DNA from 2 places in the Mesorhizobium sp. WSM4819 genome. Region 2 is predicted to be linked to the other one. Evidence: riboswitches for the same ligand, from Rfam matches in the RefSeq annotation. Region 2 holds a riboswitch; the other holds the start of a gene.
What was found. Region 2 has a riboswitch for thiamine pyrophosphate ahead of thiC (phosphomethylpyrimidine synthase ThiC). Riboswitches for the same ligand answer to the same signal wherever they lie in the genome.
Positions count from the first base shown of each region.

Region 1: linked by a shared signal. The riboswitch ahead of thiB (thiamine ABC transporter substrate binding subunit) and the one ahead of thiC (phosphomethylpyrimidine synthase ThiC) in region 2 are both predicted to bind thiamine pyrophosphate.

Region 1 covers NZ_JBVVQO010000009.1:153,373-168,404, reverse strand. Annotated here, with positions in the region: gene AC0L18_RS11335 (helicase-related protein) at 1-1,684, shown strand, start outside; gene AC0L18_RS11330 (RNA-binding S4 domain-containing protein) at 1,699-2,088, shown strand; gene fdxA (ferredoxin FdxA) at 2,339-2,677, shown strand; gene AC0L18_RS11320 (CarD family transcriptional regulator) at 3,146-3,727, shown strand; gene AC0L18_RS11315 (amino acid ABC transporter ATP-binding protein) at 3,922-4,695, opposite strand; gene AC0L18_RS11310 (amino acid ABC transporter permease) at 4,692-5,372, opposite strand; gene AC0L18_RS11305 (amino acid ABC transporter substrate-binding protein) at 5,535-6,308, opposite strand; gene AC0L18_RS11300 (RNA polymerase factor sigma-32) at 6,654-7,517, shown strand; gene AC0L18_RS11295 (M48 family metalloprotease) at 7,747-9,174, opposite strand; gene thiQ (thiamine ABC transporter ATP-binding protein) at 9,466-10,236, opposite strand; gene thiP (thiamine/thiamine pyrophosphate ABC transporter permease) at 10,233-11,852, opposite strand; gene thiB (thiamine ABC transporter substrate binding subunit) at 12,108-13,121, opposite strand; TPP riboswitch at 13,165-13,278, opposite strand; gene AC0L18_RS11275 (thiamine diphosphokinase) at 13,380-14,024, shown strand; gene AC0L18_RS11270 (ABC-F family ATP-binding cassette domain-containing protein) at 14,026-15,032, shown strand, end outside.
Region 2 covers NZ_JBVVQO010000006.1:199,793-214,824, reverse strand. Annotated here, with positions in the region: gene AC0L18_RS08570 (FadR/GntR family transcriptional regulator) at 193-945, shown strand; gene kdgD (5-dehydro-4-deoxyglucarate dehydratase) at 1,009-1,914, shown strand; gene AC0L18_RS08560 (ABC transporter substrate-binding protein) at 2,021-3,529, shown strand; gene AC0L18_RS08555 (ABC transporter permease) at 3,611-4,525, shown strand; gene AC0L18_RS08550 (ABC transporter permease) at 4,529-5,452, shown strand; gene AC0L18_RS08545 (ABC transporter ATP-binding protein) at 5,449-7,089, shown strand; TPP riboswitch at 7,191-7,307, shown strand; gene thiC (phosphomethylpyrimidine synthase ThiC) at 7,409-9,238, shown strand; gene thiO (glycine oxidase ThiO) at 9,235-10,236, shown strand; gene thiS (sulfur carrier protein ThiS) at 10,205-10,402, shown strand; gene AC0L18_RS08525 (thiazole synthase) at 10,407-11,180, shown strand; gene AC0L18_RS08520 (thiamine phosphate synthase) at 11,177-11,782, shown strand; gene AC0L18_RS08515 (hydroxymethylpyrimidine/phosphomethylpyrimidine kinase) at 11,773-12,537, shown strand; gene AC0L18_RS08510 (ABC transporter ATP-binding protein) at 12,629-13,597, opposite strand; gene AC0L18_RS08505 (ABC transporter ATP-binding protein) at 13,600-14,607, opposite strand; gene AC0L18_RS08500 (dihydrodipicolinate synthase family protein) at 14,610-15,032, opposite strand, start outside.

The DNA.
Region 1 (15,032 bases), on a different contig from region 2:
CCTGCGCTGGATCGGCGCGCCGATCGGCACGCTGGTCGCAGGCGACGAGCCGCTGAAGCCGCGCCTGGTGCTGCTGGCCGACGAGCAGCTCACCGGTCCCGCCCGCGACAAGGTCGCGGCGCGCGCCGAGCGCTTCGTCAATTTCCAGATCGAGTCGCTGCTGAAGCCGCTGGTCGACCTCAAGAACGCCGAGCAGATCACCGGCATCGGCCGCGGCATCGCCTTCCAGCTCGTCGAGAATTTCGGCCTCATCAACCGCCGCGACATCGCCGAGGAGATGAAGTCGCTCGACCAGGAGGGCCGCGCCGCCCTGCGCCGGCTCGGCGTGCGCTTCGGCGCCTACCACGTCTTCGTGCCGGCGCTGATCAAGCCGGCCCCGGCCGGACTGGTGACGCTGTTGTGGGCGCTGCAGAACGACGGCAAGGACAAGCCTGGCTTTGGCGACGTGGTTCACGCGCTGGCCTCCGGCCGCACCTCGGTGGTCATCGATCCCACCTTCGACAAGACCTTTTACAAGCTGGCCGGCTACCGCAATCTCGGCCGTCGCGCGGTGCGCGTCGACATCCTCGAACGGCTGGCCGATCTGATCCGGCCCGCAACCAACTGGAAGCCGGGCCTCGGCCAGCGCCCCGACGGCGCCTATGACGGTCAGTCCTTCATGATGACGCCGCCGATGATGTCGATTCTCGGCGCCACGGCCGACGATATGGAAGAGATCTTGAAAGGCCTCGGCTACCGGGCCGAGCCGAAGCCGGCTGTCGAGGTGAAGGCACGGCTCGAGGCACAGGACAATGTCGTGCGTGAAGCCGCCGCGGCCAAGCAGGCGGCGGAGGCACAAGCCGAGCAGGCCAAGGCAGCGGAAGCCGCGATTGCCGACGCAGCCGTCGAGACGCCGGCCGACAGTCCTGAGCCGGATGCAGTGGCAGAAGCCACGGGGGAGGCTCTCGCGGAACCCGCTACCGAAGCGGAACCTGTCGCAGAAGCTCAGCTGCAAACTCCGCCTGAGGTCACGGTAGAGGATCTGCCTGCAGCTGAAGCCGCAGTTCGAGAGGCAGCACCCGAAACCGCCGAGGTTGAGGTCGCACAGGCCGAGCCGGCTTCCGAAGCCTCGCCCGCAACGGCAGCAGTCTCGGCCGAACCTGCCGCGGCAGTCGAAGCCGCCACCGGCGAGGCTGCTCCAGTGGCCGAGAAAGAGGCCGAAGAACCAAAACCCATCCTGTTGTGGCGGCAGGGCCGCTTCGACCAGCGCCCACGCCACCGCCACCACGACAACCGGCCCCGTGACAGGGACAATCGCCCGCGCAGCGGACAAGCCGCGCGCGATGGCCGCAGCAACGCGCCGGCAGAGGCCGGGCAGCAGGCCAGCGCCCCGGGCGGCCGACCCGCCCATGAAGGACGCCGCGACGGCGACGGCGCCGGCAAGCCGCGCTTCGACCGCAGCAAGTTCAAGCCCAAGCCCCAGGGCGAGCCAGGCGAACGGCGCGACGGCAAGGCGCAGGGCGAGCGCCCCGATCGTCGCGAAAGCCGGCCCGACTGGAAAGGCGGCAGGCCGGACGGCAAGGGCGGCGCGCCTGGTGGAAAGCCCGCGTTCCAGCCGAAGCCTCGTGAGGAGCGTCCGGTGCGCTTCGACCCGGATTCCCCCTTCGCCAAGCTCGCCGCGTTGCGCGACCAGCTGAAGAAGTAAGTTCGTTCGCTCCGATGGTCACTGATGCCCGCCAGCGCATCGACAAATGGCTGTTCTTTTCGCGTGCGGTGAAATCGCGCTCGCTGGCGGCGAAGCTGGTGGTGGCCGGACGGGTTCGCATCAATCGCGACAAAGCAGCGCAGGCCTCCGATCTGGTCCGCCTCGGCGACGTCCTGACCATCACTCTCGAGCGGCGCATCTTCGTCTGGAAGGTGCTCGGCACCGGCAGCCGGCGCGGTCCCGCCGAGGAAGCGCGCTTGCTCTACGAGGATATCTCGCCGCCGCCGGCACCAAAGGGCGAGGCCGTTGCCGATGCGATCCCCGCACTGCGTGATGCCGGCAGCGGCCGCCCGACCAAGAAGGAACGCCGGGAGACCGACCGGTTGTTCGGCGACGACGACTGACGCATAACGGCTTTCGTCGCATCGCCGGCTGGAAATCCATTCCGGAAACACCGGCATCACACGCAATGGCCGCCCTTGCAAGCGGCGGGCAAAGACGTTACCTCACCAAGAAAGCCCACCGCATCGGCCCGAAAATCGATATCGATTTTCCAAGCGCACGATGCGCGGTTTCAAAGTGTTACAGCGTACCTTGTGCGTCCGATTGGACGCCACGTCGCCCTGATAAAAGGGGATGTCCCGGAGCCGACCGATGACCTATGTCGTGACCGATAATTGCATAAAATGCAAATACATGGACTGCATCGAGGTCTGTCCGGTCGACTGTTTCTATGAGGGCGAGAACATGCTCGTCATTCATCCCGACGAGTGCATCGACTGTGGCGTCTGCGAACCGGAATGCCCGGCCGACGCGATCAAGCCGGACACCGAGCCAGGGCTCGACAAATGGCTGCAGATCAACACCGAGTACGCCGATAAATGGCCCAATATCACCGCCAAGAAGGAGCCTCCGGCCGACGCCAAATCCTTCGATGGCGAGGCCGGCAAGTTCGAAAAATATTTTTCCCCCGAGCCCGGCCAGGGCGACTAGCGCTCGACCGCGAAAATCGAAATCGATTTTCCGGAAGGACTATGCGCCAGATCAAAGTGTCACAGCATCCTTGCGCGTCCAAAACGGGCGCGTGGCACCGTAACGGCGACGCCGGCTTGATCGGCATCACGCGTGCTGACAGGCACCGCACGTTAACTGCCTTGACAGGCGGTGATCGCGCTTGACCTTCGCGCGTGCAGCAAAACCTTGATTCTTCCGACTTTTTGTGCTACACGAACCAAACATGCCGGTGACACAACGTCGATTTATGGCGCAAACGCCCCAAATCACTGAAAGGTGAATTTTTCAATCCGGACCAGAGTGATCTGGGGCAGGCAGTCGCGACTATGCGATTTGCCGCCCTCGGCTTTTCCGGTGGGTTCGTAGTTGTGCGGCTAACGATCGGTATCCGATCGCGCGAGTTCGACCGGCAGAATGCCGGTACCACACCAAGGAGTTCATGGCGTAATGGCAACAATCACCCCGCAGAAGAAGTCCAGCGCAGCGCGTCACGGTTTTAAGACGGGCGAGTACATCGTCTATCCGGCGCATGGCGTCGGCCAGATCGTCTCGATCGACGAGCAGGAAGTTGCGGGCCACAAGCTGGAACTGTTCGTCATCGACTTCCAGAAGGACAAGATGCGTCTGAAAGTTCCGGTCGCCAAGGCGACCTCCATCGGCATGCGCAAGCTGTCGGAAGAGGATTACGTCGATCGCGCGCTGAAGGTCGTGCAGGGCCGCGCCCGCGTCAAGCGCACCATGTGGTCGCGCCGCGCCCAGGAATATGATGCGAAGATCAATTCCGGCGACCTGATCTCGATCTCGGAAGTTGTGCGCGACCTCTACCGCGCCGACAATCAGCCGGAGCAGTCCTATTCCGAACGCCAGCTTTATGAGGCGGCACTCGACCGCATGGCGCGCGAGATCGCGGCCGTCAACCGCATGTCGGAAACCGAAGCGGTGCGCCTCATCGAGGTGAACCTCAACAAGGGACCGAAGCGCGGCGCCAAGGCCGACAACGAAGAAGCCGAGCAGGAAGAAGCAGCCTGAGCGCTTCTCGCCTTCGAATTTGAAAAAACCCGGCCTCGCGCCGGGTTTTTTTATTCCTAAGATCGTCGCGTTTGACTGGATGCGACGCGCTTTAGGTTGTTGTTGTTATGCATGTCGTGATCGCAAAACCACCGCGCGCCCTGCATTAGTGATCGTCACCCCAAAACCGCTATGCACTATTTGGGCGACATGCCTTAAATTTCGCCACCGGTTTCCTTCTCTGCCTCCTGCTTCAGCGTCGCGATAAACCGCTTGGTTCGCTGGCGCTCCGGATTGCTGAACAAAACCGCGGCGGGGCCTTTCTCGACGACGCTGCCGGCGTCGAGGAACACCACCTCCTGCGCGATTTTGGAGGCGAGGCGCAAATCATGCGTCGCCATCACCATGGTGGTGCCCTCGCTGGCGAGCTGGCCGAGCACGTCGACCACCTCCTGCGCCAGTTCCGGATCGAGCGCCGAAGTCGGCTCGTCGCACAGCAGCACTTTCGGCGATGGCGCCAGCGCCCGGGCGATCGCCACGCGTTGCTGCTGGCCACCTGACAACGTCGCCGGCCAGGCGTCGGCCTTGTGCGCCATTCCAACCTTTTCGAGCAGGGCGAGCGCCCGCTCGCGCGCTCGCCCGGCCGGCCATTTCAACACCGTCACCAGCCCCTCCATGACGTTTTCGATCGCCGTGCGGTGCGGAAACAGCTGGAAATTCTGGAACACCATGCCGGTCTGCAGCCGCAGGCGCTGGATGGCCCTGCCGTGAACCTTGCCGCCGGGGTGGAATTCAAGCGCGTCGTCGCCGATGCGCACCGTGCCCGAGGTCGGGATCTCGAGCAGGTTGATACAGCGCAGAAGCGTGCTTTTCCCACCGCCCGAGGGGCCGACAAGGGCGGTGACGCTGCCTTCCTCGATGGTGACGGTCACGCCCTTCAGCACGAGATTGTCACCAAAACGCTTCTCGATGTCGGTGAGGCCGATCATGAGCGCGCCTCGAGGAAGCCGCCATAGCGGTTGAGCCGCTTTTCCAGGCGCGTCTGCAACGCCGACAGCACCGAGCTAAGCGCCAGATAGAGAGCCGCCGCCTCGACATAGAGGATCAGCGGCTCGTAGGTGGTGGCGACGATGCGCTGCGCCGCCTGGAACATCTCCGGCACCGTGATGGCGGCGGCCAGTGATGTATCCTTGACCAGCGAGATGAAGGTGTTGGACAGCGGCGGCACCGCGACGCGGCCCGCTTGTGGAAGGATAGTGCGTCGCATCGCCTGGCCCCAGGTCATGCCGATCGAATAGGCCGCCTCCCACTGCCCCTTCGGCACCGAGCCTATGACGGCGCGGATGATCTCCGACGTATAGGCGCCGATATTGAGTGTGAAGCCGATCAACGCGGCTGAAAAGGCGTCGAGCAGGATGCCGACCGAGGGCAGGCCGTAGAAGATCAGGAAGAGCTGCACCAGAAGCGGCGTGCCACGGAAGATCCAGACATAGAAGCGGACCACGGCGACCAGCGGCTTCGGGCCGAACAGCCGGACGAGCGCTGCGACCAGTCCTACGAAGAGACCGAATGCGAACGACAGCAGCGTTAGCGGCACGGTGAAGATCAGCGCGGCCCATAGCAGCGTGGGCAACGAATCCAGCATCAATTGCAGCCAGTGCGGCACGAAAACTCTCCTTGCGAGATTGCCGCCCAAAAAATCGGCCCGGCAGCATCGAGGCGCGACCATACGGTCGTCATATCACGCCAAAAGCGGCGGCCGTCAAAGACGGCTCGCCGCGATACTTTGCCATGCGGGCCGACAACCAGCCGGCTCCGGGAAATGCGCTTACTTCGAAACGTCCTGGCCGAAGTAAGTGTCGGCGATCTTCTGGTAGGTGCCGTCGGCCTTGATGTCGGCCAGCGCCCGATTGATGGCGGCGACCAGTTCCGGATCGCCCTTGCGCACGAGCACGCCGGAATAGTCTGCGTTTTCTTCCTGCGCGGCGATCTTCACATTGGCGTCGGGCTTGTGCTTCTTGAAATCGAGGAAGGACAGGCTGTCGTTGATGGTGGCATCGGCGCGGCCGGTAAGAAGCAGCTGGATCGATTGGTCGAAACCATCGGTACCGACGAGTTCGGCGCCGTTCGCTTCGGCGAGCTTGCCGAAATTCGAGGTCAGCGACTGCGCCGCCTTCTTGCCCTTCAGGTCGGCAAAGCTCTTGATGTCGGTATTGTCGCCGCGCACGATCAGCACCGCCTTGGAAGCAATATAGGGATCGGAGAAATCATACTTGGCCTTGCGCTCCTCGGTGATGCCGACCTGGTTGATAACAGCGTCATAGCGCTCGGCGTCGAGGCCGGCGATCAGCCCATCCCATTTGCCTTCGAGGAATTCGGCCTTGACGCCGAGACGCTCGGCGATCGCCTTGGCAATCTCGACGTCGAAGCCGACCAGTGCGCCCGAGGCATCATGATAGGTGAAGGGGGCATAGGTACCTTCCGTGCCGACCTTGAAGACACCGGCCTGCTTGATCTGATCGAGATTGGCGCCGGCATGGCCTGATGTGACTGCCAGTACCTGCAGTGTTGCGGCGACGATAAGCGATTTGAGCCATTTCATTTTTCTGTGATCCCGTCATTGGCCGGCGTCCGGGCCCGGCGTCCGGCGCATTTGTGAGCGCCGGAAACTGACAGATGCAGCTTGGCGAAATAAGGAACCAGATTTCAAAAATAAGACACTTTCGAAATCCAATTCTCAAAACCACATCAACTCGCGCCAACCGGCCGAGGAGCGACCGCCGCATCGAGCTTTCGAACAGTGCAATCCACGCAACATCAGCGGCGGAACCATTCGCGCGGGTGGCACGTTTGTTGGCTGTTGTAGGGCGCGGCGTCGCCAATTCAACCACGATGCCAGCTCAGGGGCGAGCGATCGCACCGCAACGCCCGGAACAGGGAGCGTGGCATGATGGAAGATACGGCAGGGCGAACCATGGTCCGCGCGGCGATGAAAGCCCCCTATCTCGAGCGCGACGAGGAGCATCTTCTCGCGCTGCGCTGGAAGGAAGACAACGACCAGCAGGCACTGCACCAAATCGCCATGGCGCATATGCGGCTGGTTATTTCCATGGCCTCGAAGTTCCGCCACTATGGCCTGCCCCTCGGCGACCTGGTGCAGGAAGGCCATGTCGGCCTGCTGGAGGCAGCGGCCCGTTTCGAACCGGAGCGCGAGGTGCGGTTTTCGACCTATGCGACGTGGTGGATCCGTGCCTCGATGCAGGACTATATCCTGCGCAACTGGTCGATCGTGCGCGGCGGCACCAGTTCGGCGCAGAAGGCGCTGTTCTTCAATTTGCGGCGCCTGCGCGCCCGCTTGGCGAACGGTGCCGAGCCGATCTCGAACACGTCGCTCTACCGCGAGGTGTCGGTGGCGCTTGGCGTCTCCGAGGCCGACGTGGCGATGATGGACTCGCGCCTTTCGGCCCCGGATAGTTCGCTCAACCAGCCGCTCGCCGACGATGCGGGCGCCACCGAGCGAATGGATTTCCTGGTTTCGGACGATCCTTTGCCGGACGAAGTCGTGGGCGACACGATCGATGTCGAACGCCGCTCTATCTGGCTGAAAACCGCGCTCGGCGCGCTCAATGCCCGCGAGCTCAGGATCATCGAGGAACGCCGGCTGAGCGACGAGGGAGCGACGCTCGAAGCCCTCGGCGAGGCGCTTGGCATCTCCAAGGAACGCGTCCGCCAGATCGAGGCACGCGCCATGGAAAAGCTCAAGATAGCGCTGGTGAAGCAAAACCCCGAGTTTCTGGCGACCGCCGCCTAGGGTGTGTTGCGATTCAGGGTTGGACGAGTCGGAGTCGAAGACGGGCGCGAAGCGACCAAACCAGGTGGTTTCCGAGAACCGGAGCGGAGCGTACATAAAGTACGTGAGCACCGGCCTACGCCGGCCGTAGCCTTACTGCCGCGACCGCTCATGAGTGCTCCGGCCGGCGAAGGTCGAAGCGCAGGAAATTGCCGTTTGCGGGCCGGCATCACCTGAATATCGACACACCCTATCTGTCGGTGATGATCTTGACCTTGTCGCCGGCCGAAACGGCTGCGCCGGGCGACATTGCATTGAGCACCCTGAACAGGTCGAGCTTGCGGTCGACGCCGACCATCTGCGCCGCGAGCGAACCCATGGTCTGTCCGGGCCGGACCGTGACGACGCGGATATGCAGCGGCTTCAGCGCTGCTTTTTCGGCCGCGCTCAAGATCCGGAACGAGCCGCTGACCGAGCGCGCCACCGCGTCCAGCGAGGTGCTGGCGGAGGGGGCTGCCGTCAGCAGCCGGTAGACCTGGCCGCCGGCGCGGATCACCGCGATGCCGAACTGCCAGCCCTCGGCGCTGGCATGCGCCGTCGCCGCCTCGTTGCCGTTGATTATTTCCTGGCGCACGCTGCTTTCGTCGAGACCGGCCACCCAGCCGCTGCGGAGGTAGTCGGTCAGCGATCGGTTCCTGTCGATCGAGACGCCGTCGAAGCGGATCGCTATGTCGCCCGGCCCGGTTGCCGTCACCGCCGCGGCCGAGTTGTCGATGATGAAGCCGTCGCGCACCGAGAACGACACGCCGAGCCCCGGATGCAGGAAGGTTTCGCCACGCACATAGCCTTCCTCCGGCGTGTCGCCGTAGAGCAGCCCGTCTATGCCGGCGAGGAAGGCGTCCCGGTCGCGCGTGCCGACGCCGGGCGCGCCGAACTGGCGGGCATGGCGCTGCGCCAGATCGATGCGTTGCGGCGTGTTCGGGTGCGTTGCCAGGAAGTCGAGGCTGGCGTCGGTGGCGCCGCTGATCGAGCGGAAATCGGTGTAGGCCGACATGGACTGCAGGAAGCGGCCGGCGGCAAACGGATCGAAGCCCGCCTCGCCGATCGACTTGATGCCGATGCCGTCGGCCTCCAGCTCCTGATTGCGCGAGAACTGGGCAAGCCGCAGCTTGCCGCGGATCAGTGCCGCCTTGGCGGTCGGGCTGTCGCCGAGCACATCCGAGACGACTTTTGTCGCAAAGCCTTCCTCGGCCTCGAGCTGCTGGCGCTGCAAGCCGTGGTTTGCAGTGACATGGCCCATCTCATGCGCGATGACCGCGGCGAGCTCGGCCGAATCGTTGGCCAGCGCCAACAGGCCGCGCGTGATGTAGAGATAGCCGCCAGGCAATGCGAAAGCGTTGACGTTGGGCGAATTGAGGATCGTGATGCGGTAGGTCTGGCTCGGGTTGGCCGAAACCACCGTCAGGCTGCCGACGACCTTGGCGACCATGCGCTCGAGCTTGGGATCGGAATATTCGCCGCCATAGGTCGCGAGGATGCGCGGATGCTGCGCCTTGGCCATTTCGGCGACCTTGCTGTTGGCGGCAACATTGTCGACGGTGACCGGTTTGCTGGAAGGCTGGAAGCCGGATTCCTGAACGTCCGGAGGCGTGAACATCTGGCAGCTTGCCAACGCCATGGCAAAGCCGGCCAGCGCCAGGAAGCGCGCCAGCGGTTTCCTTCTCACTCTGTCTGTGCCGGTCGGCAGAACAGCTTCCTTTCGGCTCTCGGCACATGGCCCGAAAATCGGGCATCGATTTTCAGATCATGCGCAAAATCAACTGCCACAGCGTCATTCGAGCCCACGAGCGCGGATGGCACCGTAGTGGCAAATCACAACCTATGCCGGACCAGTATCGGAGGACCTAGCCACACTACTTTGACCATGGCAAGCAAACGCCACATCGCCTGAAGCCGGTTTGGCCGTAAATTATGTCCGCTTCCGGGCAACATCTCGTGATCCTGCGCCAAACGGACCTGCACCGATATAGCGCCGAAAGGCTTCCGGTCCAGCCTTGGTAAAAAAATCGGCGACAGTCCCGGTTGCGGCAACCGTGCCATTGTCCAGGAACACCATGTCCTGGCCGATACGGTGGGCGTCCTCCGGCTGATGGGTGACGAACAGCACCGTCATGCGCCGCTCCGCATGGACGTCGGCTACCAGATCGAGCATGTCGTCGCGCAACGCCGGTCCGAGCGAGGCGAACGGTTCGTCGAGCAAGAGAACCGGCCGGTCGCGCACCAGGACGCGGGCGAGCGCGACGCGCTGCCGCTCGCCGCCGGAGAGTTCGCGCGGCAGGCGCTGTTGCTTGCCGGCAAGGCCGACGCGCTTGAGCGCCGCGGCGATTGCAGCGTGGTCGGCCTCGGTCAGCCTGAGCGATGGCGAGCGGCCAAGGCCGACATTTCGTTCGACCGAAAGATGGGCGAAGAGATTGTTTTCCTGGAACACCATCGACACGGGCCGCGCCGACGGCGGTTTGGCGCCGACATCGGCGCCGCCGATCAGCACGCGGCCCGATTGCGGCGTCTCGAAGCCGGCCACCAGGTTGAGCAGTGTCGATTTTCCCGAGCCGCTCGGCCCCATGATGGCGGTGATCTTCGAGGCGGCGAACTCGACATGGAATAAAAACGGCGCTTCGCCATAGCTGAACGAGGCCTTTTCCAGCCGCACAGCCGTACCGTTTTCGCTGTTGAGCGTCATGATCTTTCTCCCCGTCCCAGCCAGTCCGCGGCCAGGACAAGCGCGAGACAGACCAGGCCGAGCAGCAATGCCAGGCCGGCCGCGTCCATCGTGCGGTAGCTGCCCATGCGGGCCAGCAGGAGATAAGGCAGCGTCTGCAGGGAGTCGCTGCCAAACAGGGCAATGACGCCGAGATCGCCGAGCGACAAAGCCATCGCGAACGCGAAACCGGTGGCGAGCGGCTGCCGCAGCGACGGCCAGTCGACCAGCCGGAAACGGTTCCAGCCCGAAATGCCAAGCAGCAAACAGAGCCGTTCGTGGCGTTCGCTCGCCGCATCATAGCCGGGGCGAATGGCGCGGATGGCAAACGGCATCGCCATCACCGCATTGACGGCGACGACCATGACAGGGGCGATGGCAAAGACGTCGCTGACGGTCCGCAGGAGCAGGAACCAGCCGGCGCCGATGACGACGGGCGGCACGACGAGGACGAAGCCGGCGCCGGTATCCGTGGCGTATTCGAGCGGCGTCCTGGCGCCGACGCGACGCCTCAAGGCCAGCGCCCGGCGTGCCATGACCAGCGACAGCGACAGCGCCACTGCAAGCAGCGCCGCCAGCAAGGCGAGCACGGCGCTGGTCAGCGCCGCTTGCCGCACCGCGCTCTCGCCCGCCAGCCGGCCGAGATCGGCGCCAAGGCCTGACGTGACCGTGGCCGCCATCGGCCCGGCGACGAACAGCAAAGCGAGGATGATCAATGCTGCGTTCAGCACGGTCTCGGCGGCGCCGGCCGAAAGATAGCGGCGCGAAGCCACCGGCAGGTTGGCGTCGCCGACGGTATTGGCGCCGAGCCGCATCAATGCCAGCACGACGACGAAGGTCAGCGCGATCTGCAGCACTGTCAGCGTCACCGCGCGGGCAGGATCGAAATCGAAACGCAGCGCCTGGTAGATGGCGACCTCCAGCGTTGTCGCACGCGGCCCGCCGCCCAGCGTGAGTACGATGGTAAAGGATGTGATGCAGAGCATGAAGACAAGCCCGGCGACGCCCGGCAGCGCCGCGCGCAGCGTTGGCCATTCGATCAGCCGGAAGGCGGGCCTGGCGCCCATGCCGAGCTGGCTCGCCAGCCGCCACTGGTCGGCCGGCACTGTCGCAAGCGCTTCGAGGAACAGCCGCGTGGCCAGCGGCAGATTGAAGAAGACATGGGCGACGAGGATGCCGGACAGGCCGTATATGCCCGGCCAGCCCTGACCGCCGATCGCGCTGAGCACGCCGGCGAAATAGCCGGCACGGCCATAGAGTGCCAAAATCCCGAGTGCTGCGACGATGGCCGGCAGCGCGAGCGGCACGGCGAAGAGCTGCAGGATCAGGCCGCGACCGAAGAAGCGCGGATGCCGCGACAGCGCCCGCGCCACGAACAGCGCCGGCACGACGGAGAGCAGCGTCGACAGCAATGCCTGCCACAGCGTGAATCGGGCGACGCGGAAGAGGTAGGAATCGAAGGCCGACGCGGCGCCGGACGGATCGCGTGCGCCTTCGACGATGAGCCCGGCGAACGCGCCGCCGATCAGCAGCGCAACAGCGGCAAGCGCGATGGTGCCGGCGGTGATGCGGGGATCTCTACGATGGCCAGTGTGCATTCCGCGCTGCCCAACTTAACGGCGGGCGCTGAAAGATGGGATGTGGCTGAGGTCGAGTTCCCGGCCACCCCCTTCTGGCCTGCCGGCCATCTCCCCCACAAGAGGGGAGATTGGAAGCTTCACCCTCGCCTCAATCCTTCGACTGTTGCGATTGGCGAAAGCGGAAGTGACATCCGATCTCCCCCCTGGAGGGGGAGATGGCCGGCAGGCCAGAGGGGGGTGGCGTGGAGCGAACACCATGCAGAAATCTAAGTCCTACTTGCTCATCACCGACAGCCATTCGTCGACCCAGGCCTTGCGGTTGGCGGCGACCTCTTCGGGGCTGAAAAGCAACGTCTTGGTCGGCTTGACGAGCTTGTCGAAAGCCGGATTGAGCGGCTTCTCGGTCTTGCCGGCAGGGAACATCCAGTTGGTCTCGGGAATGACATCCTGGAATTTCGGCCCGGTCATGAAAGTCAGGAACTGTTGCGCAAACGGGTTCTTCGCACCTGATTTGGTGATGCCGGCAACCTCGATCTGCAGATACGCGCCCTCGTCGAAGGGCGCTGCCTGATAGCGTTGGGTGTTTTCGGCGACCATATGATAGGCCGGCGACGTGGTATAGGACAGCACCATCGGCGCCTCGCCCTTGGTGAACAGGCCGTAGGCCTCGCTCCAGCCCGGCGTCACGGTGAGCACCTTTGCCTTAAGCTTGGCCCAGGCTTCGGGCGCCTTGTCGCCATAAACCGACTTCACCCACAACAGCAGGCCGAGACCGGGCGTCGAGGTGCGCGGATCCTGAATGACGATCTTTTCATCGGCATTGCCCTCGACCAATTCCTTCAGGCTCTTCGGCGGCGTCTTCAGCTTTTCGGTGTCGTAGACGACGGCGAAATAACCATAGTCGAACGGCACGAAAATATCGTCGCTCCAGCCGCCCGGCACCTTGACGTGGATGACGGCACCATGCGGCGAAAACAGGCCGGTGGCCTTGGCTTCCGCCGTCAGATTGGTGTCGAGGCCGAGCACGATGTCGGCCTTGGTCGCGGCCCCTTCCAGCCTGACGCGGTTGAGCAGGGCGACGCCGTCGGCGACCGCGACGAATTCGAGAATACAGCCGCATTCGGCCTCGAACGCCTTCTTGACCGCCGGGCCTGGACCCCATTCGGCGGTGAAGCTCTCATAGGTATAGACGGTGAGTTTTTCCTGCGCGGATGCCGGCCCGGTGCCGGCGAGAACGGTCGCCGCGAGCAGCACTGCCGAAACAAGTGTGTATAACAACGTGCGCATCGGCGCCTCCTTCGTTGGCGTTGAAGGGAATTGAGGCGTCGGGTTGTCCGAAACGTCTAATCCCTCCGCCGGTACAAACCGGATCAGGTTCAGCGGGTTGGCCGGTTGCCTCTCAGCCGGTCCGCGAAGATCGCGTCCAGCACCCCGTTAGAGCGCTTCGACACATAGGCCCGGCCCATCTGCGGCGCAAGCGGAAGTTGCCGGGCATCCAGACCGCGGCCTTCCGTTTCGCAAGCAGGGCTGGTAAGGGCCACGCATATGAGCAAATTCACCATCCTGCTTGGCGGCGACCTTATCCGCACGCCGCTGCTCGATCGCCAGGTCGAAGGCACGCGTGTCATCGCCGCCGACGCCGGCATCAGCCATGCCCGGACTCTGCGCCTGACGCCGGAACTCTGGGTCGGCGACTTCGATTCGGTGCCGGCGGATTTGCCGGACGGGCTCGCCGCCGTGCCGCGCCAGGTGTTTCCGGCAGAAAAGGACAAGACCGACGGCGAACTGGCTATCGCCGCCGCGCTCGAACGCGGCGCGACCAGCCTCGTGCTCGCCGGCGCGTTCGGCGGCAAGCGCACCGACCACGCCTTCCTGCACCTGGCGCTCGGCGTCCGGCTGGCCGAGGCAGGGACAGAGGTGCTTTTGACCAGTGGCGCACAGGAAGGCGTGCCCTTGCTTCCCGGAAAGGCCGGCTTCGACTACGCCGACGGCACGCTGTTTTCGATTCTCGGCTTCTCCGACCTTGCCGGTCTGACCGTGACCGGCGCCAAATGGCCGCTGAACCATGTCGAGGTGGCGTTCGGCTCGTCGCTGACCATTTCCAACGAGGTCAAGGGCCGGCTCCAAGTCGCGCTGGGCAGCGGCCGCGCGCTGTTGCTCGCCCATCCATTCCCCCTACCTGAAAGCTGACATGGCGCCGCCGCTTCTCAATCTCGACGGGATAAAACTGACCTTCGGTGGCACGCCGCTGCTCGACGGGACGGAACTGACGGCGTCGGCGGGCGACAAGATCGCTCTGGTCGGCCGCAACGGCTCGGGCAAGTCGACGTTGCTGAAGATCGCTGCGGGATTGATCGAGCCGCAGGATGGCGAGGTGTTCCGCCAGCCTTCGGCAACAGTGCGCTACCTGCCGCAAATGCCCGACATGGATGGTTTCGCCAGCGTCCGCGCCTATGTCGAGGCGGGGCTCGGACCCGCCGACGATCCCTACCGCGCCACCTATCTGATGGAGCATCTCGGCCTGTCCGGCGAGGAACGGCCGAACGATCTCTCCGGCGGCGAAGCCCGCCGTGCTGCCCTGGCCCGCGTCATGGCGCCGGAGCCCGACATTCTCCTCCTCGATGAGCCGACCAACCATCTCGACCTGTCGGTCATCGAATGGCTGGAGGAGGAGCTTGCCCGCACCTCTTCGGCGCTGATCGTCATCTCGCACGACCGCCGCTTCCTCGAGCGCGTGTCGCGCGCCACCGTCTGGCTCGATGGTGGCCAGACCCGCAGGCTGGACAAGGGTTTTGGCCATTTCGAGGAATGGCGCGACACCGTGCTGGAAGAAGAAGAGCGCGAGCAGCACAAGCTTGGCCGCCAGATCGTGCGCGAGGAGCACTGGTTGCGCTATGGCGTGACGGCAAGGCGCAAGCGCAACATGCGCCGGCTTGGCGAACTGCAGACCATGCGCCAGCGCTTTCGCGGCCATCGCGGCGCCGAGGGTGCGGCGACCATGGTGGCCAGCGACGCCGCCGAATCCGGCAAGCTGGTGATCGAGGCCAGGAACATCGAGAAGAGCTTTGGCGACCTCACCGTGGTCAGGGGTTTCTCGACCCGCATCCAGCGCGGTGACCGCGTCGGCCTGGTCGGCCCGAACGGCGTCGGCAAGACGACGCTGCTGAAGATGCTGACCGGCGAATTGAAGCCGGACTC
Region 2 (15,032 bases):
GCTACTGCGTGGATTTCGCTGATCGCCGTGCCCAGCACGACGGGCGAACTGATGGCCGACACCTGAGCACAGAAGCCATATGATGACCTTAAGAAGTTCGAGACATCGAACGACGAATTTTCATATGATGACCTCGCTTTTGGCCCGCACTGGGAGTATGGATCGTCAGATCCGGCAAAGTTGGGAGGATCAATGCAGCAGGCCGAACATCGAACGTCCCGGCGGTCGTTCGTCTCTCAGGTTGCCGACGCCCTGCGCGGCCAGATCGAAGCCGGCTTTTATGCGCCTGGCGATAAATTGCCGACAGAACCCGCGCTGATCGACCGGTTCGGGTTCAGCCGCACCGTGGTCCGGGAGGCCATCGCCGCGCTTCGTGCCGATGGGCTGGTGGAATCGCGGCAAGGCGCCGGCGTCTTCGTTCTCGGCCCGAAACCCGTCGACGAGGGATTGAGGCTGTTCACTGACGAAACGAACAAGATCTCGGACATCATCGAAGAGCTCGAGCTGCGCATCGGCATCGAAGTCGAGGCAGCCGGCCTTGCCGCCGCCCGCAGCTCGCCGGCGCAAGAGGCCGAAATCGAGGCCCAGGTCGAAAGGTTCGCCGACCTCATGGCGCAAGGGCAACCCACGGACGATGCCGACTTCCAGTTCCACATGGCGATTGCCGCCGCAACCAACAACGCCAGGTTCAAGGCCTTCCTCGAACATGTCGGCCGGCGGATGATCCCGCGAGTGAAGTTCAAGACGATGATGGGCGGCGTCGACCCCTTGCCCAATCGCGACCATCCGATTCTGCAGGAGCACAGGGAAATCGCCGATGCGATCCTCGCCCGCGACCCGGAAAAGGCGCGTGAGGCGATGCGCCGCCATTTGGTGACCGGGATAAAGCGCTATCGCGCCCTGACCGTCCGGCGCCCGACAAATCAGGACAACAGCGGCGGTTGACTCGTCTGAATACTCATCATATGAATCTAAATGACATCATATTAATTTGTGGGATGAGTTCCTTTGTCGCCAGATGAAATCAAGTCGCGGGTCGATTCAGGGCTGCTGTCGTTTCCAGTCACGCATTTCAACGAGGATTTCAGCCTCAATCTCGAAAGCTATCGCGCGCATGTCGAATGGCTGTCGGGGTTCGGTGCCGCTGCCCTGTTCGCGGCCGGCGGCACCGGTGAATTCTTCTCGCTGTCGCCGGAAGAGGTCGCCGACGTTACCCGCGCGGCCAAGGATGCCTCGGGAGACGTGCCGATCATCGCCGGCTGCGGCTACGGCACGGCGCTCGCCACGGAAATCGCCCGCCGCGCCGAGGCTGCGGGAGCCGACGGTCTCCTGCTTCTGCCCCACTATCTGATGGAGGCCTCGCAAGAAGGGATTTTTCGGCATGTCAAAGCCGTGTGCCAGTCCACCGGCCTCGGCGTCATCATCTACAACCGTGCGAACTCGGTCGCCAATGCCGACACCGTCGCCCGCCTTGCTGACGCGTGCCCAAACCTCATCGGGTTCAAGGACGGCACAGGCAAGATAGATCTTGTCCGCCACGTCACTGCAAAGCTCGGCGATCGGCTCTGCTACATCGGTGGCATGCCCACGCATGAGCTGTTCGCCGAGGGCTTCAACGGCGCCGGCGTGACGACTTATTCCTCCGCGGTCTTCAACTTCGTGCCGGAATTGGCCCAGCGCTTCTACAGGGCGATGCGGACAGGTGATCGCGCTGTGATGGAAGAAATCCTGCACAGCTTCTTCTTCCCCTTCGCGGCTTTGCGCGATCGCGAGCAAGGTTATCCGGTGTCGATCATCAAGGCCGGCGTCGAGCTCATCGGACGGACACCCGGCCCGCTTCGGCCGCCGCTGACGGATCTGAAGCCGCAGGAGAAAGACGTGCTGCGCGGACTGATCGAGAAGATCGCCGCCTAGCCGCCGCGAGATCGGCAAATTGTCGGCCGCACGGGATGAGGAGGATCGTCTCGTGCGCCAGCCAAAAACGGAAGATCCCAAACGGAAGCTCAAAGGGAGGAGTGACATGAACAGAAGCATTCATGCGATTGCAGCTGTCGTATTGATGACCGCTGCCGCGCCATCGGCCGTCGCACAGGAAGCGGCGCAGGAGATCCGTATCGTCCTGCCGGAGCAGCCGGCCAATCTGGAGCCCTGCGGCACCATCATCACCAATGTCGGCCAGATACTCAGCCAAAACGTGGTTGAATCGTTGACCGTCATCGATCCGATCAGCGGACAGCCCCAGCCGAAACTGGCGACGGAGTGGACCAGCGTGGATCCGACCACCTGGCGGATCAAGCTTCGCGAGGGCGTCAAATTCCAGGACGGAACCGAACTCAATGCGGATGCGGTCGTCTTCTCCATCACCAGGATGATCAGCGGCAAGCTTACCTGCAGCAACATTGCGAAATTCGGCGATGCCAAACTGACGCTGACGCCGGTCGACAAGCTGACCGTCGAAATAAAGTCGGACAGGCCCGAGCCCATCATGCCGACGCTGTTGAGCGTGGTCATGATCGTCTCGCCGAAGACGCCGGTCGACCAGGCGGTGAACGATCCGGTCGGCACCGGCCCGTTCACGCTGTCGACCTTTTCCCCGCAGACGGTGGTGCTGGACGCGTTCGACGGCTATTGGGGCAACAAGCCGCAGATCACCAAGGCAACCTATGTCTGGCGACCCGAATCCTCGATTCGAGCCGCCATGGTGGAGACCGGGGAAGCCGACCTGACACCGTCGATTGCCATCCAGGACGCCAGCAATCCGGAGACGGATTTCGCCTACCTGAACTCCGAAACCACTGCCATCCGCATCGATGCCGCCGAGCCGCCGCTCGACGACCTGCGCGTGCGCAAGGCGCTCAACCTGGCGATCGACTGGGAAGGCCTTGCGCAGCTGTTCGGCGACGACGTCAAGCGTGCGTCGCAGATGGTCGTCTCCGGGATCAACGGCCATGACGATGCGCTCGAGCCTTGGCCGTACGATCCGGAAGAGGCGAAAAAGCTCATCGAAGAGGCGCGCGCGGCGGGTGTCGCGGTCGACACCGAGATCAAGCTCATCGGGCGAAACGGCATCTATCCGAACGGCGCCGAAGCGATGGAGGCGATGATGACGATGTGGCAGGACGCCGGCCTCAACGTCAAGCTGACCATGCTCGATGTCGCCGACTGGCTGCGCTATCTGCAAAAGCCGTTCCCGGCGGAGCGCGGCCCCAATCTCCTGCAGATGATGCATGACAACAACAAGGGCGATGCGGCCTTCACGGTGCCGATCTTCTATCGATCGAGCGGCAGCTACTCGACCTTGGCCGATCCGGCATTCGACAAGCAGATAGACGAGGCATTGGCGGCGACCGGCGAAGCCCGCACCAACAGCTTCAAGGCGATCTTCGGCAAGGCCCGCAACGAAGTGGTCGCGGACATCCCGATGTTCCACATGATCGGCTACACCCGGGTTGGCACCAGGCTGGAATGGAAGCCCGATATCACCACCAACAGCGAAATACCGCTGGCCAATATCGCCATCAAAGACTGAGCGATACGGGGGCGCCAGGCGGTCGTCGCCCTGCGCCCCCGACCCGTTGCCTCCGTCGATATCCGCCGAAGGGCATCCGAAATGATAACCTATCTTGGACGCCGGGCGTCGCACAGCATCCTGTCGGTCATCGGTCTTTTGACCTTGGTTTTTTTCCTGACACGGCTCACCGGCGATCCTTCCGCCTTGTACCTGCCTCTGGACTCGACTGCGGAAGCTCGGGCCGCGTTCGCGCGGTTGAACGGCCTCGATCAGCCGATCCATTGGCAGTTTCTGGGATATCTGCGCGATCTGCTGCAGCTGGATTTCGGTGAATCGCTGCGCCAGAACCGCTCGGCGATGCAGGTCGCGCTCGAGGCGTTCCCGGAAACGCTGAAGCTGGCCGTCGTCGCGATCACGCTGTCGACCGCCTTGGCAATCCTTGTCGGCTCGCTGGCGGCCGCGCGGCCGGGCAGCATCTTCGACCGTATCGCCAGCCTCGTCTCGCTGGCCGGCGCAAGCGCGCCGGATTTCTGGGTCGCCATCGTCGGCATCCTTGTCTTCGCCGTGGGGCTCGGGCTTTTGCCGACATCGGGCACCGGCACCTGGGTCCACTGGATCATGCCGACCTTCGTGCTGATGCTTCGCCCTTTCGGTCTCCTGGTGCAGGTCGTGCGCGGAACCATGCTGTCGGCGCTTGCCTCTCCATACATCAAGACCGCAAGGGCCAAGGGCCTGCCGCGGCAGAAGATCATCTTCGGCCATGCGCTTCGCAACTCGCTGCTGCCCGTCGTCACGGTCGCCGGCGACCTGGCGACCAGCCTTGTCAACGGCGCCGTCGTCGTGGAGTCGATATTCGGCTGGCCCGGCATCGGCAAGCTGATGATCGATTCGATCATCCAGCGCGATTTTGCCGTCGTCCAGTCGACCATTCTGGTGACGGCAACCGCCATCTTCATCCTCAACATCGCGATCGACCTGCTCTACGCGGTTCTCGATCCGCGCATCCGGTACTGAGCCATGACGATCATCACCCCCGACATCAAGCCGGCGGCCGTTCCAGGCAGCGGTCGCGTGCTTTTCGCCTATTTGAAGCGCGACAGGCTTGCGCTCGCCGCTGCTATTTTCCTGGCGATCGTCGTCATCGCATCGGTCCTTGGCCCGTGGCTGGTGGGCGACGCCGCATCGCGGCTCGGGCTGCGCCAGCGCAACCTCGCCCCGTTCTCGCTGGCCAGCGGCTGGATCTACGTCCTTGGCGCCGACACCCTCGGCCGGCCGATCGTGGCCAGGCTGATTGTCGGCGCGCAGAACACGTTCGGCATTGCCGCGGCGGCGGTGTTCGCGTCAATGCTGGTCGGTGGAACGCTGGGCCTGATAGCGGGCTATTCGGAGCGCTGGTACAGTCATCTCATCCTGCGCCTGGCCGATGTCGTCATGAGCTTTCCCTCGCTGCTGCTGGCGCTCATCGTGCTCTACACACTGGGCCCAAGCATCACCAACCTGGTGATCGTTCTCGCCGTCACGCGCATGCCGATCTACCTCAGAACGGCGCGCGCGGAAGTGCTGGAGCTGCGCGAGCGCATGTTCGTCAGCGCCGCGCGAGCCATGGGCGCGAAGCCGGCCCGGATCATCATCCGGCACATCGCCCCCCTGGTCCTGCCGACATTGGTGACGATTTCAGCCATTGATTTCGCGACCGTCATTTTGTCGGAATCGGCGCTGAGTTTCCTTGGCCTCGGCATTCAGCCACCGGACTTCACGTGGGGTGCGATGGTGGCAAACGGCCGCGGTTATCTCGCCACCGCCTGGTGGATCGCATTCTGGCCAGGCCTTGCAATCATGCTGACGACGCTGTCGCTCAACATCCTCTCGAACTGGGCGCGCACCGTTGCCGATCCGCAGCAACGCTGGCGCCTCCAGACATTGCGAAAAGCTGCCCGATGAGCAACGCGACCATTCTCAAGGTCGAGGGCCTGACCGTCGATTTTCTTTCGGATGATCAACCGGTACGCGCCGTCGACGATGTCTCTTTCCACGTCAGCCGTGGCGAGACGCTGGTGATCCTCGGCGAAAGCGGTTCGGGAAAGAGCGTCAGCACCAGCACGGTGATGGATCTCATCGACTGCCCGCCAGGCGATATCGCGGCCGGCTCCTGCCTCTTCGACGGCGTCGAACTGTCAGGCCTCGGCGCCGAGGCGCGCCGAAGCATCAACGGCCGCAGGATTGCGATGATCTTTCAGGATCCGCTCGCCTATTTGAACCCGGTCTACACGGTGGGGCGCCAGATCGAGGAGGTCTTTGAGAGCCACGGTGCGGCAGCCGGCAAGGGCGCACGCGCCAAGACGATAGAGCTGCTTCGGCGCGTCGGCATTCCGGAGTCGGAAAACCGCGTCGACTTCTATCCGCATCAGTTCTCGGGCGGACAACGCCAGCGCGTGATGATTGCCATGGCGATCGCGCTGAAACCGGACATCCTGATTGCCGATGAGCCGACGACCGCTCTGGACGTCAGCGTGCAAGCGCAGATCCTCGATCTGCTGCGCGATCTCCAGCGCGAAACCGGCATGGCGTTGATCATGATCACCCATGACCTCGAAGTCGCCGCGTCCATGGCGGACCGGATTATCGTCATGAACGGCGGCAAGGTCGTCGAGACGGGCATCGCCAGGGAGGTCTTCAGCAATCCGCAGCACGCCTATACCCGCCGCCTCATCGCCGCCCTGCCCGACGGCAACGCAGCGGAGGCGCCCAACAGGCGTTCGACGGCGATCGCCGGCGAGACGCTGCTCAAGGTGGAACATCTCACCAAACATTATGAGCTTGCTTCCGGAGCTTTTAGCAGCAAGCGGACGTTCAAGGCGGTGGACGACATAAGCTTTGAGGTCAGGAGAGGAGAAACGCTCGGCATCGTCGGCGAGTCCGGGTCCGGCAAATCGAGCGTCGCGCGCATGCTGCTGGGGCTGATCGCGCCAAGCGCCGGTAGCGCGGTCTTTGCCGGTGAGAACATCTTCGACATGAATGGGACGCGCCTTATGGCGTTTCGGCGCAAGGTCCAGATGGTCTTCCAGGATCCGTACGGATCGATGAATCCGCGCATGCGCGTTTATTCGATCATTTCCGAGCCCTGGGTGATCCACCGCGATATCCTGCCGAAGGACAGGTGGAAGGCTCGCGTGGCAGAGCTCCTGGAATTGGTTGGGCTGTTGCCAGAGCACGCCGAGCGCTACCCGCACCAGTTTTCCGGCGGCCAGCGACAGCGCATCGCCATTGCGCGCGCACTTGCCAGCGAGCCGGAACTGATCGTCTGCGACGAGGCGGTTTCGGCCCTCGACGTCTCTATCCAGGCGCAGGTGATCGAACTTTTGGCCGACCTCAGGACGAGGCTCGGCCTCTCCTATATTTTCATCACCCACGATCTGCCGATCGTGCGCCATTTCGCCGACCGGATCATGGTCATGAAAGACGGAAAGATTGTCGAGGAAGGCCAAACCGCGGCGCTGTTCGGGGTGCCTCGCCACGACTATACGCAAAGCCTGTTGCAGGCTGTGCCTAAGCCCAAATGGCTTACGCAGGCTCAATAGTTCCTGGATATCGGCCTCGATTGTCCGCGCGCGCCCAGCTAGCGTTGCCGACTGATGGGCCGAATGCGCTTGACAAAATGGCGATCGCCCGCTCAATTTGACCCATTCACCAGGGGGGTCCCGGCAAGGGGCTGAGATACTGCTGGCTTTCGCGGCGCAGTGACCCGTTGAACCTGATCCAGTTCATACTGGCGTAGGGACGGTGCAAGCGCTTTGCGGGAGTCCATGCCCGAAAACCTGTAAGCAGGCCAACCAGAGCGTCTTTTCATCCTTCCGGCACAGAACTGGGTCTCCAATGCATGAGCAAAGGAGCCTCAAGATGAATGCCATTTCCCCCGCCGTGTCGACGGGACCGCTGCCTGCCTCACGGAAAATCCACAAGTCCGGCGTCCTCTATCCGCACATCAAGGTGCCGATGCGGGAAATCGCCGTCCATCCGACGGCAGGCGAACCGCCTGTCACCGTTTACGATCCGTCCGGCCCCTATACGGACCCGACTGTCGTAACCAGCATCGAAAAGGGCCTCGCCAGGTTTCGCCATGAATGGGTGACGGTGCGCGGCGACGTCGAATTCCACAATGCCCGCAGTGTCAGGCCGGAGGACAACGGCTTTGCGTCAGGTGAGCGCCTGACGCCGGAATTTCCCGTGCGCCACCGGCCGCTAAAGGCAAAAACGGGCAAAGCGGTGACGCAGCTTGCCTATGCGCGCGCCGGGATCATCACCCCCGAAATGGAGTTCGTCGCCATTCGCGAGAATCTCGGCCGCGAGAGCTTACGCGGCGGGATACAGCGCGACGGCAACTCTTTCGGCGCGGCGATCCCGGACTTCGTCACGCCGGAATTCGTGCGCGACGAGATAGCGCGCGGACGGGCTATCATTCCCGCCAACATCAACCACCCGGAGAGCGAGCCGATGATCATCGGCCGCAATTTCCTGGTCAAGATCAATGCCAATATCGGCAATTCAGCCGTCACCTCGTCGATGGCCGAAGAGGTCGAAAAAATGGTCTGGGCGATCCGCTGGGGAGCCGACACCGTCATGGACCTGTCGACCGGTCGCAACATCCACAACATCCGCGAATGGATCGTCCGCAATTCGCCTGTGCCGATCGGAACCGTGCCGCTCTACCAGGCGCTTGAGAAGGTCGGAGGGATCGCTGAGGACCTGACCTGGGAAATCTACCGCGATACGCTGATCGAACAGGCCGAACAGGGCGTCGACTATTTCACCATCCATGCCGGTGTGCGGCTGCACTACATCCCGCTGACGGTCGACCGGGTCACCGGCATCGTGTCGCGCGGCGGCTCCATCATGGCCAAGTGGTGCCTGCATCACCACCGCGAAAGCTTCCTCTACGAGCATTTCGAGGAAATCTGCGACATCTGCCGCGCTTACGACGTGTCGTTCTCGCTCGGCGATGGCCTTCGTCCCGGCTCGATCGCCGACGCCAACGACGCGGCGCAGTTCGCCGAATTGGAAACGCTCGGCGAGTTGACAAAGGTCGCCTGGGCCAAGGATTGCCAGGTCATGATCGAGGGGCCGGGCCATGTTCCGATGCACAAGATCAAGGAGAATATGGACAGGCAGCTCGAAGTCTGCGGCGAGGCGCCCTTCTACACGCTTGGGCCGCTGACCACCGACATCGCACCCGGCTACGACCACATCACCTCAGGCATAGGTGCTGCGATGATCGGCTGGTACGGCACGGCGATGCTCTGCTATGTCACGCCCAAGGAACATCTCGGTCTCCCGGACCGCAACGACGTCAAGACGGGCGTCATCACCTACAAGATAGCCGCGCACGCCGCCGACCTTGCCAAGGGACATCCGACGGCGAAGGTGAGGGATGACGCCCTTTCCCGCGCACGCTTCGAGTTTCGTTGGGAAGACCAGTTCAACCTGTCGCTCGACCCCGAAACCGCGCGCTCCTTCCACGACGAGACCTTGCCGAAGGAGGCGCACAAGCTGGCGCATTTCTGCTCGATGTGCGGGCCGAAATTCTGCTCGATGCGCATCTCCCACGACATTCGGGCCGAGGCACAGAAAGAGGGCATGGCGGCGATGGCCGCGAAGTACCGCGAGGGCGGCAATCTTTACATGCCAGTGGACGGCGAACCGCCCATGCCGAAGATGCCGGAGCCGTCATGAGGCTGCTGGTCAAAGGGGCCGGCGTCGCCGGCCTCACCGCCGCCTTCGAACTCGCCGCCCGCGGTGCTGCGGTAACCATTGCCGAGACCCGGCATGGCCTTGGCGGCAACGCATCATGGATGGCCGGCGGCATGCTGGCGCCCTGGTGCGAGCGCGAAAGCGCCGAGCAGCCGGTGCTGGATCTCGGACGCGATGCCGCCGACTGGTGGGATGCGGTCCTGCCGGGTCATGTCACGCGGGCCGGAACGCTCGTTTTGGCAATGCCGCGGGATGCGGGCGAACTCGCCCGGTTTGCAAGCCGCACGTCGGGTCATCGGCGGGTCGACGAAGACGAAATCGCGCTCCTGGAACCCGATCTCGCCGGCCGCTTCCGTCGCGGGCTGTTCTTTCCGGGCGAGGCCCAGCTCGACCCACGCCGAGCAATGGCGGCGCTGCATGAAAAACTCGCCGGAAGCGGCGTCGAGTTCCGCTTCGGAGTGGACGCCCGGCACATGACGGGATTCGACCGCGAGATCGACTGCATGGGAATGGCGTCCAGCGATGAAAGGCTTCGCGGCGTGCGCGGCGAGATGCTGATCCTGCGTACACCGGACATCTCGCTGTCGCGCCCGGTCAGGCTGCTGCACCCGCGTTTGCCGCTCTATCTGGCGCCGCGCGCCGACCACCATTTCATGGCGGGTGCAACGATGGTCGAGAGTCTGTCCACGGAGCCGGTCACGGTGCGGGCGATGATGGAGCTCCTGAACGCCGCCTATTCGGTTCATCCCGCCTTTGGCGAGGCCGCGATCGTTGAGACGGGCGTCGGCATTCGCCCGGCGTTTTCCGACAACCTGCCGCGCGTCGAAGCGCATGGCAGGACCGTCGCGATCAACGGGCTCTACCGCCATGGTTTCCTTCTGGCCCCCGCCATGGCGCGCCGGGCGGCCGACCTTGTTTTCGATTCTGACAAACCGGTGGAACTTGCTGATGAAACTGACGGTCAACGGCGAAGCGCATGAGATCACCGCCGCCACCCTGGCGGAGCTTCTCGCGGCGCTTGACTACGAAGGCAACTGGCTTGCAACGGCCGTGAACAGCGACCTTGTGCACGCGACTGAGCGGGCGCTGTTCCAACTGAAGGACGGCGACCGGATCGAAATCCTCTCACCCATGCAAGGAGGTTAGTAACGTGATCGAGCTTTACGGAACCAAGCTTTCGTCGCGCCTGCTTCTCGGCACCGCACAATACCCCTCGCCCGCCATTCTTGCCGATGCGGTCAAGGCATCCTGCGCGTCCGCGGTGACCGTCTCATTGCGCCGCGAAATGGCCGGCGGCAAGGGTGGCGAGAAATTCTGGTCGCTTATCCAATCGCTGCGGCTGCATGTCCTGCCCAACACCGCCGGTTGTCACTCCGTCAAGGAAGCCGTCACGACCGCAAAGATGGCGCGCGAGGTTTTTGGCACGAACTGGATCAAGCTCGAGGTGATCGGCAATCATGACACGCTGCAGCCTGACGTCTTCGGCTTGGTCGAGGCCGCGCGAATCCTGTGCGACGACGGGTTTGCTGTATTTCCTTACACGACGGACGATCTCGTCGTCGCCGAGCGATTGCTGGAAGCCGGATGCGGGGTGCTCATGCCCTGGTGCGCGCCGATCGGTTCTGCGCTTGGACCGGTAAATATCACCGCGCTCCGCTCGATGCGCGGCCATTTCCCGGATGTCCCGCTGATCGTGGATGCGGGCCTCGGCCGCCCATCTCACGCGGCTCTCGTGATGGAACTCGGCTTCGACGCGGTGCTCCTCAACACGGCAGTGGCCAAGGCCGCCGATCCGATCGGCATGGCGCGCGCGTTCGGCAAGGCGGTCGATGCCGGCCGTGAGGCCTATCGCTCCGGCCTGCTCGAGCCGCGCGACCTCGCCGTCCCATCGACGCCGACAATCGGCCGGGCAGTCTTTCAATGAAACTCGATCCTTTTTATCTGATCGTCGACAGCGCCGCCTGGATTGAAAGGCTGGCGCCGCTCGGCGTCAGGCTGGTGCAGCTTCGCGTCAAGAACCTCGACGAGGCTGAGTTGCGCGCCGATATCCGCAAGGCGAAGGCCTTGTGCGCCCGTTACAAATGCCAGCTCATCATCAATGACTTCTGGCGGCTGGCGATCGAGGAGGACTGCGATTTCATTCATCTCGGACAGGAAGATCTGCAAGCGGCGGACCTTACCCGGATCAGGGCTCGGGGTCTCCGTCTCGGCCTCAGCACGCACGACTATCTCGAACTCGAAACAGCCCTTGCCGCCAGACCGGACTATATCGCGCTCGGCCCAGTCTATCCGACCATCCTGAAACAGATGAAATGGGCGCCGCAGGGGCTCGAACGGCTTGGCGAATGGAAGCGCCGGATCGCGCCGACACCTCTGGTCGCGATTGGCGGCCTCAATCCCGACCGGATCGAAGGCGTCTTCGGTGCCGGTGCGGACAGCGCCGCGGTAGTGACCGACATCACATTGGATGCCGATCCGGAAGCGCGAACGCGCCAGTGGATCGAAAAGACGAGCCGATGGCGTTGAGGCGCGAACCGCATGTGCTTGTCGTCGGCGGATCGGACTCCAGCGGCGGCGCCGGCATAGTCCGCGACATTGAGACGATCTCCGCCCTCGACTTGCGCACCTGCCTTGCCATTACCACCGTGACGGTGCAGACGCATGAAGCCGTCACGCAAATCCACAATTTGCAACCCGGTCTGGTGGCCGATCAGATGCGTGCCGCGCTGCAAGCCAATGCGGTCGGGGCGATCAAAATCGGCATGCTCGCGACGGAGCAAACCATCGTCGCCGTCGCGGATGTGCTGCGCCAAAACCCACAGATACCGGCAGTCATCGACCCGGTGCTGGTCTCTTCTTCGGGTTGGCCGCTTCTGGACACAGGCGCTATCGGCGTCCTGAAGCATGAACTCATCCCGCTTTGCCGTCTCGTCACACCCAACCTCATCGAACTGGCTGTCCTTGCCGGCTCAGACCTGGCCATCGACGAGGACGGCGCATTGCAACAAGGTCAGAAATTGCTCACCGCCGGATTGCAGGCCCTGCTGATCAAGGGCGGCCACGCCGCGGGGTGTCGATCGACGGACGTCCTGCTGCGCACCGATCAAGAGCCCATCCGCTTCGATGCGCCGCGTCTTGACGGATCGATGCGCGGGACGGGTTGCGCGCTGGCCAGCGCCATCGCCGCGCACCTGGCAAACGGAAGCCTGCTTGAAGACGGCGTGCGCAAAAGCAAGCTGTTGGTTTTCGAGAAGCTTCGGAAATCGATCTCTCGGGATTGAGGCGGTTGAGCTTGGCGGGGGCTTTTCTGGGCAGCAAGCTGGCGGCCGGTTCTTCGCCTTCCTTCGGAGAATCGCGTTGTCGGGTCTTGTCTCAAGCGATGTCGTCGCGAATGCAGGCCTTCAAATGGCCATCGGACGTTGTTGCCCGTAATGGCGGGACGATGCCGGCGCAAGCGTCGAGGGCAACCGGGCAGCGGGTTCGGAAAACACACCCGGTCGGCGGATTTGCCGGGCTTGGAATGTCGCCCTTCAGCACCTGCCGGCCTTGCCTGGCCAGCGGGTCGAGCGACGGAATGGCCGAGAGCAGCGCGCGCGTATAGGGATGCTGCGGCCGGGCATAGAGCGCGGCAGCAGGCGCGACTTCCATGATGCGGCCGAGGTAGAGAACTATCACCGTGTCGCAGATATATTCGACGACGGCCAGGTCATGCGAAATGAACAGCATGGTTAGGCCGAGCCGGACCTGCAGGTCGCGCAAAAGATTGATGATCTGCGCCTGAATGGAGACATCGAGGGCAGAGACCGGCTCGTCGGCGACGATGAATTCGGGTTCGAGCGTAAGCGCCCGGGCGATACCAATGCGCTGGCGCTGCCCGCCCGAAAATTCGTGGGCGTAGCGATCATAGGCATCGACTGGCAACTCAACAGCAGCAAGCGCCTTCTCAGCCTTCGCCCGCCGCTCGCGTCTGCTGCCGATGCCCTGAATATCGAGGCCTTCGGTCAGGATCTGACCGATGCTCATGCGCGGCGACAGGCTGGCGAACGGATCCTGGAAAATATACTGCATCTTGCGGCGCTGGCGGGCCAGCGGCCCGGCGCTCAGCTTGGTGATATCGACGCCGTCAAACCTTATTTCGCCGGTCGTCGGCTCGATGAGACGCAGCACCGAGCGGCCGATCGTGGTCTTGCCAGACCCGGATTCGCCGACGAGGCCGACCACCTGGCCGCGCGCGATGTCGAAGGAAATATCGTCCAGCGCCCTGACGACAGGACCGCGCGAGAACGCCGTCGGCGCAAAATGCTTGGTCAGGTTCCTGACTGAAAGGAAGGGAGCGTCCACTGTCAGAGATCCTCCCAGCGCAAACAGCGGCTTTGCTGGGTCGACGTCGCCGCGAACAATGGCGGTACAGCAGTGCGGCAGGCATCGACAGCCAAGGCGCAACGCGGCGCGAAAGAGCAGCCCTTGGGCAGCAAGGCAAGCGATGGAACATTGCCGGCGATGGTCGGCAGCGGCGTTCCTGCTGCCTTGAGCGTAGTGGCTTGGCCAAGCCGCGGCACCGAACGCATCAGCCCGGCGGTGTAGGGATGACGCGGACGGTTGAACACCTCGCTCACCGGACCCGATTCCACGATGCGCCCGGCATACATCACCGCGACCCGGTCGGCGATCTCGGCAACGACGCCGAGATTGTGCGTGACGAACAGAATGCCCATGCCGCGTTGCGCCTGCAGCGCGGCCAGCAGGTCGAGAATCTGGGCCTGGATGGTGACGTCGAGGGCGGTGGTCGGCTCGTCGGCGATCAACAAGGTCGGATCGCACGACAAGGCCATGGCGATGGTGGCGCGCTGGCGCATCCCTCCCGACAGCTCATGCGGGTATTGCCGCGCCCGCCGACCAGGGTCGGGAATTCCGACCTGAGCCAGCAGCCGCACGGCATCAGTGGCCGCATCACGGTGCGATCTGCCGAGATGGATGCGGATCGGCTCGGCGATCTGTTCGCCGATGCTGTAGACCGGATTGAGGCTGGTCATCGGCTCCTGGAACACCATGCCGATGTCGTTGCCGCGCACCTTGCGCAGCGACTCGGGATCGAGGCCGGTCAGTTCGGTGACCGTGCCGTCCCTGCGCCGCAACGCGATCGAGCCCTCGGCAATGCGTCCGACCTTCTTCGGCAGCAGGCCGATGATCGACAGGCTGGTGACCGACTTGCCCGATCCCGACTCGCCGACCAGCGCAACCGTCTCGCCCGAACCTATCACCAGGTCGACGTCCTGCACGGCGGCGATGTCGCGTCCGGCGATACGGAACACCGCCCGCAGACCGGAAATCGAGAGGATCGGAGCGTCCACGGTCAGCGCAGCAAGCCGACGTCGCGAAGGATGATGTCGACCTTTGCGGCTTCCTCGTCGTTCAGGCTGCGTTGCGGCCGCGCCATGGTGTTGGAGGCGATGATGCCGAGGCTCCTCATCGCGGTCTTGAAGGCACCGACCCCGGCCGAGCCGGCGCTCGTCCTGCCGAGCGAGATCCAGACGATCTCGAACAGCTTCAACAGCCGCTCCTGCTCCAGGCGGGCCTCGGCGTGCTGACCCGCCTGCATCAGGTTCCACAGCCTGACGTAGCCGTGCGGGTCGACATTGGCGAGGCCCGGCACGACCCCATGCGCGCCCATGGCAAGCACGCTGTCGACCAGGATCTCGGACCCGGTCATGCCGAAAAAATTCGGGTCGTTGGCCATGTCCTTGAGCACATAACGCAGATTGCCGTCGTCACCGCT